DNA from 2 places in the Alkalibacterium indicireducens genome. Region 1 is predicted to be linked to the other one. Evidence: a T-box and tRNA genes for the amino acid it is inferred to sense, from the RefSeq annotation. Region 1 holds a T-box; the other holds one or more tRNA genes.

Region 1 (6,663 bases):
CGTCCTATATCAAACAGAAAGAAGAGATAGTCGAAGGGTACAGAACTCTGACTGAACAAGGGTATCTCTTTCCAGAAGCAAATGAAATGGAAAATAAGCTAAACACGCTCGATAATGATATCATTGAACTGAAATCTCATATTGAGGAACTGGATATTAAAAAAGCAGATTCTCAAAGTGAAGCTGTCGAAATAGAGATCAATGACTTATACGATCTTATGGAAACTGAAATTGAATCCAAGGCATCGGTAAACACTTTAATCAAGAAACTAAAGAAGATCATATTGTACGTTCAGGAGCAGAATCGTGAAATGGGCTTTGAACTTGACCGGATCAACCAGAGCTATACCCTCTATCAGAATGAGGAGAATCAGTATAAAGACCTGAAAGAGGCCCTAAAAGAACAAGTCAAACTGATCGGTGAGGTAGAAGCAGAGCTTTCAGAAGAACAAATACCGTACTCAACTGCAGAAGGGTTACTTAAAAAGAGCTTCGAGCAGTTGGAGAACGTGTCCCGAACTTATGAGACAATGTCGACACAGCTCTATTCTTATAGAGAGAAAGAGCTGCAGATCAAAACTGATATTGAAGAAATGGAAATGGCATTAAGGGAAATGAAACGTTATATTGAAAGCAAGCATCTTCCAGGTCTGCCGAAAGCTTTTCTGGATCTCTTTTTCTACACAACAGATCACCTGGAGGCTTTATCCAAGGAACTCGCCAGACCTCGTCTAAATCTGAAAGAGGTGCTATCTCTTCATAAAATGTGTGAAGATGATATCGAATCACTGGCGGACCAGACCGACACGATCGTCGATGAAGCTCTCCTGACAGAACTGACCAGCCAGCGCCTATACAGACATAAAGACGAACATCCAGAAGTAATCGAGACAATCAAATACAGTGAATCCCTCTTCCTCGATGAGTATGATTATAAAACTGCCCTTAAAATGGTCAGAGAAAAACTGGAAACAATTGAGCCTGGTGCATATCAGAACCTATCCGAAGAGTATAAAAAAGATAAATCGTATGATTAAAACTTATTTTACGGGAAAAGTCAGTCTAGTACTGGCTTTTTTCACGGTTACCATACTGCAGGTAATACACCAGTCCAAGGCTTGAAGAAGTAAAAAATTCTGATATAATAGTAAAAGTTTGTATATGAACGGCATAGAGAGGTTTTGACATGATATACTTTGACAATTCAGCTACAACTAAAATTAATGATTCAGTTCTCGAGTCCTATCTGGAAGCAAGCAAACGATACTACGGTAACCCGTCCAGTCTGCATGTTATGGGCGAAGAGACGAGTAGTCTGCTGAAACGGTCCCGTGCTCAGGTGGCCGAGCTGCTTCAGGTCGATTCTGAAGAAATAGTCTTTACCAGCGGTGGTACTGAAGGAGACAACTGGGCAATAAAAGGCACAGCAATCGAAAAGATGGCTTACGGGAAGCATATTATCTCTACAGCTATCGAGCATCCAGCAGTAATTAAATCCTTGGAGCAACTGGAACAAATGGGCTGGGAAGTGACGTACCTTTCTGTAGATGAGAAAGGTCAGATCGATTTGGATGAACTAAAGCAGGCAATCAGAAAAGATACGGTTCTTGTATCCATAATGGCTGTCAACAATGAGATGGGAAGCATACAGCCTTTAAGAAAGATTGGAGAAATACTTGAAACTTATCCATCTATACACTTTCATGTAGATGCTGTACAGGCAGTCGGCAAAATTGATCTGGACCTGGCTGGATCAAGAATCGATATCGCTGTCTTTTCTGGACATAAATTCCATGCGCCTAAGGGGACCGGCTTCATTTATCTGAAAAAAGGCAGAAAACTTGCTCCCCTGATGAGTGGTGGGGGCCAGGAAAAAGGAAAACGAAGCGGGACAGAAAATGTACCAGGGAATATTGCTATGGCTAAAGCTCTGAGACTTCTGTTAGAAGACGTAACAGCTAAAAGAAAAAGATTATCTGAACTGAAAAACGAACTGACTGACTATCTGAAAAAATTGGAGAAAGTGACCATCTTTAGCCCAAATGGGAGTGCACCTCATATTATTTGTTTCGGAATGAACCGGATTCGAGGAGAAGTCATTGTCCACGCACTGGAAAAGCATGGGATCATTGTATCGACGACTAGTGCTTGTTCCAGCAGGAGAAAGACGAAAACACCAACTGTACTGGATATGGGCTACACTAAAGAAGAAGCTGAATCAGCTGTCAGAATCAGCTTGAGTCACTTAAACACGAATGATGAAGTTCAGGAATTCAAAGACCAGTTCAATTTGATATATGAGCAGTTGAAAGATATAAATTAAGGAGAGCGTTATGCAGATTACAGAAATTCTGGTTCGCTATGGCGAGCTGTCTACAAAAGGAAAGAACAGAAAATTTTTTATCAAGAAGCTGCACAGAAATGTTCGGTCACAACTTCGTCAGTTCAGCACAGTCAAGATCAGTTCGAACAGGGACAGGATGCATATTGATCTGAACGAGGAAGACGCCAATGCAGTGATGACCGAACTCAAGGATGTATTCGGTATCCAGTCATTTTCACCTGTCGTTAAAGTGGATAAAACGCTGGAAGAAGCCAAGAAAGCCGTTGTTCATCTGGTTAAGGAACAGTTTAGGGAAGGTATGACCTTCAAGATCATGACCAGAAGAGCTGACCATGATTTTGAATATGATACGAATGAAATGAACCGCCTTCTTGGAGCAGAAGTTGAAAAAGCTGTTCAGCCGGTATCAGTGAAAATGAAAAACCCCGATGTAACGGTCAGGGTAGAGGTTCGAAAAGATGGGATATTCATCTCTGTCGATACTTTGTCCGGTGCAGGAGGTCTTCCAGTAGGTACAAGTGGTAAAGGGATGCTTATGCTGTCAGGCGGGATCGATTCACCTGTTGCAGGATATCTGTCTATGAAACGAGGCATGTCCATAGAAGCCGTTCATTTTCACAGCCCGCCTTACACTAGTCCGCAAGCTCTTCAGAAAGCTAAAGATCTCACTGCCAAAATTGCACGATATGGGGGAGACGTCACCTTCCTGGAAGTTCCTTTTACTGAAATTCAGGAAGAAATTAAGAAAGTGATTCCCGAAGCGTATTCAATGACTATTACCAGACGAATGATGCTGAGGCTGACTGATGCGATCAAAGAACACAGAAACGGGTTGGCGATAATCAATGGTGAGTCGCTCGGGCAAGTCGCTTCTCAGACTCTAGAAAGCATGAGAGCTATAAACGAAGTGACCAATACTCCTGTTCTCAGACCACTGATTTCAATGGACAAGAACGACATCATTAAAATTGCACAGGATATCGATACCTTTGATCTGGCGGTTCAGCCTTATGAAGACTGCTGCACGGTCTTTGCCCCTACACGTCCTAAAACAAAGCCTAGACTGCACAAGGTCAAGGAACTGGAAGAGGAGCTGGATATTGACGGGCTGATGCAGCGTGCACTGGACGGCATAGTTGATACGGTGATCGGTAAACATTCCGGTTCAGAGCATTCAGACGAAGCAGCTTTTGATTCGCTTTTCTGATTCTTTTGGTTGCATTCGGCCCTGATGAACCGTACACTAGACTTAAACCATAGGAAAGAAGGAAATAACATGGATGTAACTTTAAAAGGTGAAAAATTCCAGACAAACGCTCAACCCCCTCAAGTAGGAGACGATGCGCCTTCCTTTACGGCTAAGAATCTGAATGAAGAAACGGTCAGCTTGTCAGATTACAAAGGAGATGTGCTGATCATCAGTACGGTTCCGGATATTGAAACAAGCACGTGTTCCAGACAGACGAATACCTTCAATGATAAAGCTGAAGATCTGAAGAATACACGGATCATTTCCATATCGACAAATACTATAGAGCAGCAGACCAAATGGGCAGAATCTAAAGTGCTGTCTTCAGATATTCTTCATGACAGTGACCGGTCATTTGCTAAAGATTATGGTCTTTACATCGAAGCTATTGACAAAATGGCTCGGACAGTCTTTGTCATCAATAGAAACGGCCAGATCGTCTACCGTGAAGTGGTGAAAGAAATGGCAGAAGATCCTAACTATGAAGAAGCTTTGTCAGCTGCAAGACATGAAGAAGCAGAACTGAACTAATTCAGACAAGAGAATAAATAAAAGCATAGAACAAGAGGAGTAATGATCCGAATCATCTCAGAGAATGGGTGTCAGCTGGAAATCCCTGATGAAGACGATCACGAAGTAGCTTGGGAGCTTTTACGGGGAAACCAAATAGTACTCGTAAATGGGACGACAGACCATTAATACTGTCTAGAGAGATTACAGCATATATTTGATCGACCGGAATATGCTGTAGTAATATAGGTGGTACCGCGAAGCATTCGTCCTAGTTTGATTAGGATGGGTGCTTTTTTTGATAATTAAAATAAATGAGGTGCATAAAATGGAAGAGAATAACATGTCAACGAAATACGATCCAACTGCCGTAGAAGCAGGAAAATATCAGGAATGGCTGGATAAAGATTTGTTCAAGCCAAATGAGAAGGGAACAGAACCGTATTCTATCGTCATTCCGCCGCCGAACGTGACAGGGAAACTTCACTTGGGCCACGCATGGGATACGACGCTTCAGGATATCATAATTAGACAAAAGCGTATGCAGGGATATGACACCTTGTGGCTTCCAGGGATGGACCATGCCGGAATAGCAACCCAGGCCAAAGTAGAAGAGAAACTGGCTGAGCAGAACATTTCCCGTCATGATCTGGGTCGAGAGAAGTTTCTTGAAAAAGTATGGGACTGGAAAGAAGAATATGCGGCTAATATCCGTGATCAGTGGGCAAAAGTTGGTATATCAGTCGATTATTCAAGAGAACGGTTTACGCTTGATGAAGGACTGAATAAAGCAGTAAACAAAGTATTTGTTGATCTGTATAATAAGGGTCTTATCTATCGTGGAGAGTACATCATCAACTGGGACCCTAAAGCGCAGACGGCCTTATCAGACATTGAAGTCGAGCACAAAGAAGTCAATGGTGCCTTCTACCATATCAGCTATCCGATAGTGGACAGCGAGGAGTCGGTAGAAATTGCTACGACCCGTCCGGAAACAATGCTTGGAGATACGGCTGTAGCTGTCCATCCAGATGATGAGAGGTATCAGCACCTGATTGGAAAGAAAGTGCTACTTCCTATATTAGACAGGGAACTGGATGTCATCGCTGATGACTATGTCGACATGGAATTTGGTACAGGAGTAGTCAAGATTACTCCCGCCCATGACCCGAATGATTTTGAAATCGGTCAGCGACATGATCTGAAACAAATCAATGTGATGAACAATGATGGATCCATGAACAGTCTGGCAGGAAAATATGAAGGGATGGACCGGTTCGAAGCACGTAAAGCTCTAGTCAGTGATCTTAAAGAAGAAGGATATCTAATCAAGATTGAAGACATGCAGCACAGCGTGGGTCACTCAGAACGAACAGGTGTCATTGTCGAGCCGAGACTGTCAACTCAATGGTTTGTGAAGATGGATCACTTATCTGATAAAGCACTGGCTAACCAGCTGACTGAAGATAAAGTCAATTTCGTACCGGAACGTTTTGAGAAGACATTCAATAGCTGGATGGAAAATGTACACGACTGGGTTATTTCAAGACAGTTGTGGTGGGGACACCGTATACCGGCCTGGTATCACAATGAGACAGGTGAAGTTTACGTTGGAGAGTCAGCCCCCTCTGATCTGGAAAACTGGACGCAGGATAATGATGTGCTGGATACCTGGTTCAGTTCGGCCCTCTGGCCTTTTTCTACTATGGGGTGGCCTGACGTGGAAAGCAGCGACTTTAAGAAATACTTCCCGACGAGTACGCTGGTAACAGGGTATGACATTATTTTCTTCTGGGTCAGCCGTATGATTTTCCAGAGTCTTGAATTTACAGGCAAAGCGCCGTTCAAGCATGTTCTCATGCATGGACTGATAAGAGATGAGCAGGGCAGAAAGATGAGTAAATCTTTAGGAAACGGAATTGATCCTATGGAAGTCATCGACAAGTATGGTGCGGATGCACTGAGATGGTTCCTTTCCAACGGATCTGCTCCTGGCCAGGATGTCCGCTTCAGTTATGAAAAGATGGATGCATCATGGAACTTCATCAATAAGATATGGAATGCAAGCAGATATGTCATCATGAATTTAGGTAACTTTTCAGTTGAAGAAATCGATCTGACTTTAGAAAAATCGATTGCAGACAAATGGATCCTAGCTCGTCTTAATGAGACAGTCAGACAAGTGACCGACCTGTTTGAGAAGTTTGAATTCGGTGAAGCTGGCCGTCAGTTGTATAAATTCATCTGGGATGATTACTGTGACTGGTATATAGAGATGAGTAAGGAAGTCCTGACACAGGGAACGAAAGAACAGAAGCAGTCTGCCAAGTCTGTTCTTGTACATGTTCTGGACCAGACCCTGCGTCTGCTTCATCCGATCATGCCATTCGTAACTGAAGAAATATGGTCTCATATCCCTCACTCAGGAGAGTCCATCGTAACTGCAGAATATCCTGTGACTCGCACTGAATTCGAAGATCAGGATGCTGTAGAAAACATGGACATGTTGATCGAACTGATTAGGGCTGTCAGAACGATTCGTTCGGAGGCTGACAGACCT
Region 2 (5,755 bases), on a different contig from region 1:
TGCGGCTATGAAGCAGGTCGGAGCAGACATCAAAGCTATTGATGCTGAACTGGATGAGTTAGAAGAAAAGACACAGACCATTGCTTCAGGACTGCCGAACTTGCCTCACCCGTCTCTGCCTATCGGTGAAGATGAAGAATCAAACGAAGAAATACGCAAGTGGGGAGATCTGCCTGAATTCGACTTCGAACCGAAAGCCCACTGGGATTTAGGTGCTGACCTGAAAATTCTAGATTTTGAAAGAGGTGCAAAAGTTGCCCGAAGCCGATTCCTGTATTACAAAGGACTCGGTGCCAGACTGGAGCGTGCTCTTTATAACTTCATGATCGACCTGCATGTGACTGAACACGGATATGAAGAAGTCATTCCGCCTTATCTTGCAAATGATGATGCTCTGTATGGTACAGGTCAGTTTCCTAAATTCAAAGAAGATGTTTTCCAGATCGACGGACATCCGCTGACGCTTATTCCAACGGCAGAAGTCCCGTTGACTAACTATTATCAGAACGAGATTCTTGATGAAAAAGATCTGCCGATCTACTTTACGGCTCTATCTCCTTCATTCCGTTCAGAAGCGGGAAGTGCAGGAAGAGATACTCGAGGATTGATTCGACTCCACCAATTCAATAAGGTTGAGATGGTCAAATTTGCTAAGCCGGAAGACTCTTATGACGAGCTTGAGAAGATGACCGCAAATGCAGAAGTGATTCTGCAGAAGCTGGGACTTGCATATCGAGTTGTTCTTCTTTCTACAGGAGATACTGGCTTTGCGGCAGCTAAAACATATGATCTAGAAGTGTGGATCCCGACGCAGGAAACTTACCGGGAGATCAGTTCATGCTCTAATACAGAATCTTTCCAGGCTAGACGGGCGATGATCAGGTATAGACGTGAAGAGGACGATAAGATCGATTATGTACACACGCTGAATGGATCAGGGCTAGCAGTCGGACGTACAGTAGCCGCAATTCTTGAAAATTATCAGCAGGCTGACGGCAGCATAAAAATTCCTGATGTACTGGTGCCGTATATGGGCGGCGTCACAGAAATCAAATAAAGTGTATCCCTGCTGAAGTATACAGATTCAAGTCGATGTTCGGCTAAATAACTGTCCGTCACTGATGTAGGAAAATATAGAAAGGCTTGTCTGAGTCATATATAAGACAAGCTCTTTTTCTTTGATTCACGAGGCAGTGTGATACAATCATAATAGACATATTCGACCTTAGACTATGAATAGAATCAGGATCAGGAGGAAACAGCGTGGCAGAATTAGAAAAAGTAGTATTTGCAGGAGGGTGTTTCTGGTGTATGGTCAAGCCTTTTGACTCGCAGCCCGGTATCCATTCCGTTGTATCAGGCTATACAGGTGGACACGTTGAAAACCCGACGTATCGAATGGTCACTTCCGGTACGACTGGTCACACTGAAGCAGTAGAAATCACATACGACCCTGAATTAATGCCTTATAGAGAATTGGTAGAGATATACTGGAGACAGACTGACCCCACAGATGCAGGTGGACAGTTTGTGGATAGAGGAGATTCTTATAGACCTGTGATCTTTTACAATAATCAGGAACAGAAAGAAGCAGCTGAGCAGTCAAAAAAAGAACTGCAGGAAAGTGGCAAATTCAAAGATCCGATCGTTACGACTATCGAAGAGGCAAAACCCTTTTATCCAGCTGAAGAATACCATCAGGATTTTTACAAAAAAGAGTCTGCTCACTATAAACGTTATAGCATTGGATCTGGAAGAGCAGGCTTTTTAACTAAGCACTGGAACGAGGATCCTGCTGAGGATTAATAGTGGTGAGAAAAGAAGTTCAAATTATTTTTACAAAAGTTGTTGACATTAGGTCGATATCTTTGTATGATATAAGAGTTGCTGCGGTAACACGACGCAATAAACTGTATAGTGGCGATAGCGAGAAGGATCCACCTGTTCCCATTTCGAACACAGCCGTTAAGCTTCTCAGCGCCGAGGATAGTGAAGGGTTTCCCTTTGTGAAAGCAGGACGTTGCTATGCAGTTTTTAATGGAGGTTTAGCTCAGTTGGGAGAGCATCTGCCTTACAAGCAGAGGGTCAGCGGTTCGAGCCCGTTAACCTCCATAGATCCATGAGCCGTTAGCTCAGTTGGTAGAGCAACTGACTTTTAATCAGTGGGTCACAGGTTCGAATCCTGTACGGCTCATATATAAGAGTAATCTTATATATGCTACATGCGGATGTGGCGGAATTGGCAGACGCACTAGATTTAGGATCTAGCGCTTCACGGCGTGGGGGTTCAAGTCCCTCCATCCGCATAACAACACGCCGGCTTAGCTCAGTTGGTAGAGCAACTGATTTGTAATCAGTGGGTCGAGGGTTCAAATCCTTTAGCCGGCATTTTTTACGGGCAGACTGATCTGCCTTGTTGCGGAAGTAGTTCAGTGGTAGAACATCACCTTGCCAAGGTGGGGGTCGCGGGTTCGAATCCCGTCTTCCGCTTGTGAATAGACACAGGTAACCAAAGTACACTTCAGCCGGGGTGGCGGAATTGGTAGACGCACAGGACTTAAAATCCTGCGGAGAGTTTTCTCCGTGCCGGTTCGACTCCGGCCCTCGGTATTCACAATGATCAGCACCCTTAGCTCAATTGGATAGAGTACCTGACTACGAATCAGGCGGTTAGAGGTTCGACTCCTCTAGGGTGCACTTTAACATTCGGGAAGTAGCTCAGCTTGGTAGAGCACTTGGTTTGGGACCAAGGGGTCGCAGGTTCGAATCCTGTCTTCCCGATTAGTAATAAAATGGCGGTGTAGCTCAGCTGGCTAGAGCGTACGGTTCATACCCGTGAGGTCGGGGGTTCGATCCCCTCCGCCGCTATAATAAACAAACGGATCCGAGGACCTTTAGCTCAGTTGGTTAGAGCAAACGGCTCATAACCGTTCGGTCGCAGGTTCGAGTCCTGCAAGGTCCATTGTCATGTTTGTAGTTGCTTCAGCAACGTACAAACATGATACACTTTGACGTAAGTCCATAGTGTATCCTTAAATGATTTTCTACTATTATCGCGGGGTAGAGCAGTTGGCAGCTCGTCGGGCTCATAACCCGGAGGTCGCAGGTTCGAGTCCTGCCCCCGCAATTGCTATATCTGTAGTTACTTTAGTAACGTACAGATATGGTACACTCGAGCGAAAGCTCGCAGTGTCTCATATAAAGATTTTCGTAAGGTCCCGTAGTGTAGCGGTTATCACGCCTGCCTGTCACGCAGGAGATCGCGGGTTCGATTCCCGTCGGGACCGTTTTAGCGGGTGTAGTTTAGTGGTAAAACCCCAGCCTTCCAAGCTGATGTCGGGAGTTCGATTCTCCTCACCCGCTTTATACTTGAATAAAGTATTCCTAATATATTTAGGGCCTATAGCTCAGTCCGGTTAGAGCGCACGCCTGATAAGCGTGAGGTCGGTGGTTCGAGTCCACTTAGGCCCATTTTAATACTGGCCCCTTGGTCAAGCGGTTAAGACACCGCCCTTTCACGGCGGTAACACGGGTTCGAATCCCGTAGGGGTCATAGTAATTAAATAGTATTACTTTAATGGAGGATTACCCAAGTCCGGCTTAAGGGAACGGTCTTGAAAACCGTCAGGCGTGTAAAAGCGCGCGTGGGTTCGAATCCCACATCCTCCTTTGCCATGTCTGTTGACGTTATAGTGATTACAGACATAGTACACTCAAGCGTCAGCTTGAAGTGTCTCAACACAATGATTTTCTATTGTTATCGCGGGGTAGAGCAGTTGGCAGCTCGTCGGGCTCATAACCCGGAGGTCGCAGGTTCGAGTCCTGCCCCCGCAATTGTCATGGCTGTTGAAGCTTTAGCGATTACAGACATGATACACTTGGACGTAAGTCCACAGTGTGACCTCATAGAGGCTGAATAAATCGTGAGGTCCCGTAGTGTAGCGGTTATCACGCCTGCCTGTCACGCAGGAGATCGCGGGTTCGATTCCCGTCGGGACCGTAAAGCAGGATATTGAAAGATGGCGCTGTAGCTCAGTTGGTAGAGCAACGGATTGAAGCTCCGTGTGTCGGCAGTTCGACTCTGTCCAGCGCCATAGCAATTTGGAGGGATAGCGAAGTGGCCAAACGCGGCGGACTGTAAATCCGTTCCTTCGGGTTCGTAGGTTCAAATCCTACTCCCTCCATCGCTAGGGGTATAGTTTAATGGTAAAACTATGGTCTCCAAAACCATCGATGTGGGTTCGACTCCTGCTACCCCTGTCAGCAATTCATCATGACATTATTTGTTGAATATGCTATGATTTTAATTAAGAATATGGCGATTGTGGCGAAGTGGTTAACGCACCGGGTTGTGGTCTCGGCATTCGTGGGTTCGATCCCCATCAGTCGCCCTTCAATGGGCTATAGCCAAGTGGTAAGGCAACGGGTTTTGGTCTCGTCATTCCTAGGTTCGAATCCTAGTAGCCCAGTTTTAATTGAATATCATTTTTAGGATGGCGGTATAGCCAAGTGGTAAGGCAGAGGTCTGCAAAACCTTCATCACCGGTTCAAATCCGGTTACCGCCTTATCTTCATATTGAATCATGCCGGCGTGGTGGAATTGGTAGACACGCTGGACTCAAAATCCAGTGCCCGTTAGGGCGTGCCGGTTCGACTCCGGCCGCCGGTATATAGTCTTACGTTTAACTCACACACTCTACATAAGAGTATGTGAGTTTTTTTGTGTAAAAAACGAAAATGAGTAAGTTTAGAATCATAGAACCAAACTAAGTGAGTCATAATGTAAGCGTATAAAACATTTTGTGTTAAAATGGATATGCTGCAAAGATAGAGGGATAAACCATACTTTATGATAGAAGTATCTCTATATGAGATGAAAAGTTCATTGGATTCTGATGACTTGAGACTATTCCAGTTAAATTAAAGACAGAATATAGTAACAGAAGAGGCTTAAAAGGGAAAGAGAAACATAGTAAACTGGAGGTAAAAGGAAAATTGCTGCAGTACTAGGGGGCTATTATCATGATGGAGATACATTGAAAGAGGGTCTTACACAAGTCCTGGATAAACTGGGTGACGTAACTATCCTATGTGCAGACCGAAAAGAACTTACAGAACATCTGAAAGATAGACCAGACCTTGTAATATCAGCTTCAGAGAACCGCTTGGATCCTGAATCAGATAACCCGGAAGAATGGATGACAGAGTTCGAAGAAGATAAAATAGTAGACTATGTAAAAAAAGGTGGGTCATGGCTAGTTTGGCATTCGGGATTAGTCAGCTATCAAAAGTTGACTACTTATATTGACATGGTAGGAGGCAGTTTTGATTATCATCCGGAGAAGCCTGTTAGTGTGAACTACAAGTATATAGAAGAAAGTAGTCTAACTGATAGAAAAGAAGAATTTAGTATTACCGATGAACATTGTTTCATTAATTACGGTAAAGATGTCACAGTCACTATGACTTCATCTTCAGAATATGAAGAGTCTGTTGCTGGATGGACAGTGAAGTACGGTGAAGTTTGCGTATATATACCAGCACACAATAAAGAGGGGCTAATGAGTCGACCGGTAAAGACAGACTTAGAAGCAATTACAAAAAAGATGATACAATAAAAGGTTGAGCAAGCCGCAAGCTCGATACCATGCACTTATTAAAAAATCTTGTTAAAAAAATGATTGTTAAATACAATTTAATCATTGACGATTCTTCAAATACCTGTTATTATTAATTCTGTTGCTGCAAACGATAT

The links. A T-box is a leader RNA that pairs with one kind of tRNA and senses whether it is charged. The one in region 1 lies ahead of ABFX15_RS11260 (valine--tRNA ligase), so its partner is inferred to be a tRNA-Val.
Region 2: it encodes a tRNA-Val, which carries the amino acid that the T-box ahead of ABFX15_RS11260 (valine--tRNA ligase) is inferred to sense. The anticodon was not compared.

Annotation. Positions count from the first base shown of each region.
Region 1 is NZ_BAAADA010000197.1:42,150-48,812, forward strand. Features, by position in the region: gene ABFX15_RS11240 (septation ring formation regulator EzrA) at 1-1,037, shown strand, start outside; gene ABFX15_RS11245 (cysteine desulfurase family protein) at 1,187-2,323, shown strand; gene thiI (tRNA uracil 4-sulfurtransferase ThiI) at 2,334-3,551, shown strand; gene ABFX15_RS11255 (thiol peroxidase) at 3,621-4,124, shown strand; T-box leader at 4,142-4,380, shown strand; gene ABFX15_RS11260 (valine--tRNA ligase) at 4,432-6,663, shown strand, end outside.
Region 2 is NZ_BAAADA010000001.1:473-6,227, reverse strand. Features, by position in the region: gene serS (serine--tRNA ligase) at 1-1,057, shown strand, start outside; gene msrA (peptide-methionine (S)-S-oxide reductase MsrA) at 1,264-1,806, shown strand; rRNA gene rrf (5S ribosomal RNA) at 1,914-2,029, shown strand; tRNA gene ABFX15_RS00135 (tRNA-Val) at 2,040-2,112, shown strand; tRNA gene ABFX15_RS00130 (tRNA-Lys) at 2,122-2,194, shown strand; tRNA gene ABFX15_RS00125 (tRNA-Leu) at 2,225-2,306, shown strand; tRNA gene ABFX15_RS00120 (tRNA-Thr) at 2,316-2,388, shown strand; tRNA gene ABFX15_RS00115 (tRNA-Gly) at 2,419-2,490, shown strand; tRNA gene ABFX15_RS00110 (tRNA-Leu) at 2,525-2,610, shown strand; tRNA gene ABFX15_RS00105 (tRNA-Arg) at 2,624-2,697, shown strand; tRNA gene ABFX15_RS00100 (tRNA-Pro) at 2,708-2,781, shown strand; tRNA gene ABFX15_RS00095 (tRNA-Met) at 2,795-2,868, shown strand; tRNA gene ABFX15_RS00090 (tRNA-Ile) at 2,889-2,962, shown strand; tRNA gene ABFX15_RS00085 (tRNA-Met) at 3,055-3,127, shown strand; tRNA gene ABFX15_RS00080 (tRNA-Asp) at 3,215-3,287, shown strand; tRNA gene ABFX15_RS00075 (tRNA-Gly) at 3,293-3,363, shown strand; tRNA gene ABFX15_RS00070 (tRNA-Ile) at 3,397-3,471, shown strand; tRNA gene ABFX15_RS00065 (tRNA-Glu) at 3,482-3,553, shown strand; tRNA gene ABFX15_RS00060 (tRNA-Ser) at 3,580-3,669, shown strand; tRNA gene ABFX15_RS00055 (tRNA-Met) at 3,762-3,834, shown strand; tRNA gene ABFX15_RS00050 (tRNA-Asp) at 3,928-4,000, shown strand; tRNA gene ABFX15_RS00045 (tRNA-Phe) at 4,022-4,094, shown strand; tRNA gene ABFX15_RS00040 (tRNA-Tyr) at 4,104-4,184, shown strand; tRNA gene ABFX15_RS00035 (tRNA-Trp) at 4,190-4,260, shown strand; tRNA gene ABFX15_RS00030 (tRNA-His) at 4,319-4,391, shown strand; tRNA gene ABFX15_RS00025 (tRNA-Gln) at 4,398-4,469, shown strand; tRNA gene ABFX15_RS00020 (tRNA-Cys) at 4,496-4,566, shown strand; tRNA gene ABFX15_RS00015 (tRNA-Leu) at 4,586-4,669, shown strand; gene ABFX15_RS00010 (ThuA domain-containing protein) at 5,037-5,618, shown strand.